2 regions of the Metabacillus herbersteinensis genome follow, and region 1 is predicted to be linked to the other one. Evidence: predicted binding sites of a transcription regulator. Region 1 holds the regulator's gene; the other holds the start of a gene.

What was found. Region 1 encodes Rex, which represses fermentation and respiration genes when NADH is low (regulators of the CRP and FNR family bind a similar motif). Its sites were predicted from a motif close to TTGTGAAATATTTCACAA; they were not measured.
Region 2: the regulator Rex is predicted to act here: its motif matches at 856-873, upstream of ACFFIX_RS13635 (AtpZ/AtpI family protein).

The regions. Positions count from the first base shown of each region.
Region 1 covers NZ_JBHLVO010000038.1:6,523-8,725, forward strand. Annotated here, with positions in the region: gene moaC (cyclic pyranopterin monophosphate synthase MoaC) at 123-608, shown strand; gene ACFFIX_RS24765 (redox-sensing transcriptional repressor Rex) at 687-1,325, shown strand; gene tatAY (sec-independent protein translocase protein TatAY) at 1,348-1,530, shown strand; gene tatC (twin-arginine translocase subunit TatC) at 1,548-2,203, shown strand, end outside.
Region 2 covers NZ_JBHLVO010000010.1:133,430-135,632, forward strand. Annotated here, with positions in the region: gene ACFFIX_RS13630 (S8 family serine peptidase) at 1-819, shown strand, start outside; gene ACFFIX_RS13635 (AtpZ/AtpI family protein) at 1,007-1,228, shown strand; gene ACFFIX_RS13640 (ATP synthase subunit I) at 1,237-1,605, shown strand; gene atpB (F0F1 ATP synthase subunit A) at 1,627-2,203, shown strand, end outside.

The DNA of each region.
Region 1 (2,203 bases):
CTATTGATATTAGTGTAGCCTATCACTTCGAATGGGGCAACTAAAGGGATGTATACATACAATTGTCACAATACGTAAACAGACAGGATATAAAAAATAGTGTATAGTTAGGGGAATAATTAATGTCTCAATTTACCCATTTTAATAGACAAGGTAGAGCGAAAATGGTTGATATTTCTGAAAAGCAGACAACAGTCAGAACGGCCATCGCTAAAACTAGCGTAGAAATGCCTAAAACAGTTTATGATCTGATCACAAATTTTCAAATAGGAAAAGGTGACGTACTTTCTGTTGCCCAAGTTGCTGGGATTATGGCAGCAAAGAATACGTCAAACATCATTCCAATGTGCCATCCGCTCTCACTTAAAGCTGTTGATATTCACTTTAGTTGGGAAGAAGCTAAGCCTAGCTACCACCTCAATATCCGTGTCACAGTTAAAACAAAAGGGAGTACAGGTGTCGAAATGGAAGCGCTAACTGCTGCAACAGTCACCGCTCTTACTGTTTATGACATGTGTAAAGCTGTGGATAAAGGCATGATTATAGGTCAAACCTATTTAATAGAAAAAACAGGTGGCAAAAGTGGTCACTATCAAATAACTGAATAATATGTATGCCTAAACAGTACAGCTAGGTCATTACCTTAAAAACGACCGAGTTTTCTTTAGAACGTGAGGGATAAAAGAGTGAATATAGATCAATCTAAAATTCCGCAGGCAACAGCGAAACGTTTGCCACTGTATTACCGATTTTTAAAGAATCTACACTCTTCAGGTAAGCAACGGGTTTCCTCTGCAGAGCTTAGTGATGCGGTGAAAGTTGATTCGGCTACGATCAGAAGAGATTTTTCATATTTTGGGGCGTTGGGAAAAAAAGGGTATGGTTATAATGTGAATTATTTGTTATCCTTTTTTAGAAAAACGCTAGACCAAGATGAAATTACAAAGGTAGGATTAATAGGGGTAGGGAATTTAGGAACAGCTTTTTTACACTATAATTTTACAAAAAACAATAATACGGTCATTTCCATAGCGTTTGATGTTGATGAGAACAAGATTGGAACAGAAATTGGTGGAGTTGTTGTCTATCACTTGGATGAGCTTGAACAGCATTTACCAGAAGATGTTACGGTGGCAATCTTAACAGTTCCAGCACATGTAGCGCAATCAATTACAGACAGATTAATTGCTAAAGGAATAAAGGGAATATTAAATTTCACCCCTGCTCGTTTAAATGTCCCGGATGAAATTAGAATACACCACATTGATCTTGCGGTTGAACTACAATCGCTGGTTTATTTTCTAAAACATTATCCAAACGAATAATACTTTTTAAGGAGGTGTAGCTATGGGTCCGATCGGTCCAGGAAGTTTAATTTTAATAGTTCTTATTGCTATATTATTTTTCGGTCCAAAAAAATTACCTGAGCTTGGAAAAGCGGTAGGTAGTTCTTTACGTGAATTTAAGAACGCAACAAAAGGTTTAGCAAATGATGATGATGAAGAAAAAAAGAAAGAAGACAAGAAGTAAGATAGGATGAATCCGATATGAAACCTGAGGCAATGTCGGTCATAGAGCATATAACAGAACTAAGAAAACGACTTATACTTGTTGTCGTTTTCTTTGTCTTAGCAATCATTGCTGGTTTTTTGCTCTCAAGGCCGATAATTATCTATCTACAACATACAGAAGAAGCACAGAATTTAACGCTGAATTCTTTTAATTTAACAGATCCATTAATGGTTTATATGAAATTTGCTTTTATTATTGCCCTAATTATTACCTCACCTATCATTCTCTTTCAATTGTGGTCTTTTGTTAGTCCTGGATTGTATGAAAAAGAAAGACGGGTAACCTTGAGTTATATCCCAATGGCAATTGGATTGTTTCTTTCTGGAATCGCCTTTTCTTATTTTATTCTTTTCCCATTCGTTGTCGATTTCATGGAGGGAATATCAAGTGATTTAGGAGTTAATCAAGTCATTGGAATAAATGAATATTTTTCATTTTTATTACAGTTAACCCTGCCATTCGGATTACTTTTTCAATTACCGGTAATTATAATGTTTCTAACGAGATTAGGTATCGTCACGCCGATGTTCTTAGTCGAAGTTCGTAGGTATGCATACTTTATCCTGCTCGTGATTGCAGCACTGATTACACCACCTGAGCTTGTATCTCACTTAATGGTGACAGTTCCGCT
Region 2 (2,203 bases), on a different contig from region 1:
GCTGCACCACACGTCGCAGGTGCAAGCGCATTAATCAAACAAGCACACCCAAATTGGAGTCCAGAGCAAGTAAAGGCAGCACTTATGAATACTGCAGTGCCTCTATATGACAAGACTAGATCTCTATATTTGCCGATTGAACAAGGTACCGGAAGAGTTGATGTAGCAAAAGCAATTGCAACAGAAACACTGATTTATCCTGGCTCACTTTCTTTTGGACAATATGAATCAACACATCCTAGAACACAAAAATCAAGAATCCTCACTCTTGATAATCAATCAAACAAAGAGAAAACGTTTTCATTTGAGATACCTAAACATCAGCAGGGTGTTCAGTGGAAGTTGCCGAAAACAGTAACGGTTCCACCAAAGGAGAAAAGAAACATAAATGTAGCATTAGATATAACCCCATCTGTCATTAATAAAGGAATTAAACAAAATTGGTTACAGATAGAAATAGATGGAGAGACTTTAAAGCTACCTTATATTTTTGTGATAGATGAACCGAACTATCCTAGGGTAATGGGATTTGAATTTGCACTTGGTGATAAATTAGACACCTATAAATATCAGTTATACCTACCAGGTGGAGCAGATGAAATGGGGATCGCACTCTATGATCCTGATACGTTGAGATTTCTAGGATTTATGGATTGGAAAAGAGATGTTCCAAGAGGTGTGTTGGAAGAAGTCTTAACAAAACAGGAATTACCCTTTGAAAATGGAGTATACAAAGCACTTATTTTTGCCAAAAAAGGCAACAAAGAAGACTCGATCGAGACGGACCTCATTTTAGATGAGCATTTTTATCGACAGTAGTATGAAAATGTGAACAAATTGTGATGGCTATGTCAATTGTGAACTTTTCGACATGAAACGCATTGACATAGCCTATGTGAAATTGTTATGCTAAACGAGGGTAAAATGAGAAGGTTTTCATAACCTGTAGAAACCATTTTACACACCCCTGAAATCCTTTATAAATCAAGTAGCGAGGATTTATAGTATGCGACAAAAACAACGTCATCCAATTCAAGCTATGGGACTCATGTCAGCAATTCTCTCACAATTAGTAGGCTCGATATTGATTGGGATTTTTGCAGGACAATGGCTAGATGGTTATTTCCATAGTAAGCCGCTGTTTTTGATTGTAGGCCTTCTGCTTGGACTAGCCACTGGAGTTTACGCAATGCTAAAGTTAGTCCACCACTTTTTCTCAGGAGATTAAACCAATCCATGTTTGATATGCATCTGATGTTCGGCAGATACCGCAAGTACATATTCTATTTACTTTCCCTGTATGCTTTAGGTTGGGGTTTTACAGAATATCAGTCTGTTTTTTTAGGACTTATTCTTGGTACAAGCATCAGTCTGTATAATTTATGGTTCATGGTGAGGAAGCATAACCAGTTTGATCGAGTTATGCAAGAAGGTGGTAAAGTAAAGTCTCTAGGGACAGCATCGCGAATGGCTTCAGCAGGAGTAGCTGTGTTTATAGCGATGAAATTTCCCGAACAGATTCATTTGATTAGTGTGGTTTTTGGATTAATGACGATGTATTTTGTCATTATGATAGATTATGCAGTACAACATTCACGCACTTAGCCGGGAAGAGAGGTGAATATATTGGGTCACGAAAGTCCTGTGGTCGAGTTTCTGGGTATGTCATTTAACTTATCCAACGTATTAATGATTACGATATCCAGTCTTATCGTTTTCCTCATTGCATTCGTTGCTACTCGCAACTTAGCGATGAAGCCTACTGGAATGCAAAACTTTATCGAATGGGTAGTCGACTTCGTAAAGAATATCATTAACAGTACAATGGACTGGCAAACAGGTGGACGTTTTATTACATTAGGTATGACCTTATTAATGTATATTTTTGTAGCAAATATGATAGGGTTACCGTTTGCCGTTATTGTCGATCATGAATTGTGGTGGAAATCACCTACCGCAGATCCTGTCATCACACTGACACTAGCTGTGATGGTTGTTGCGTTAACACATTATTACGCAATTAAGATGAAAGGTCCAAAAGAATACGGTAAAGATTTCTTCAAGCCGTTACCTTTCCTTTTCCCACTAAAGATTATTGAAGAGTTTGCAAACACTTTAACGCTTGGTCTTCGTCTTTACGGGAACATTTTCGCAGGTGAAATCCTTCTTGGATTACTTGCAGGACTTGCAACAAATGGCTATG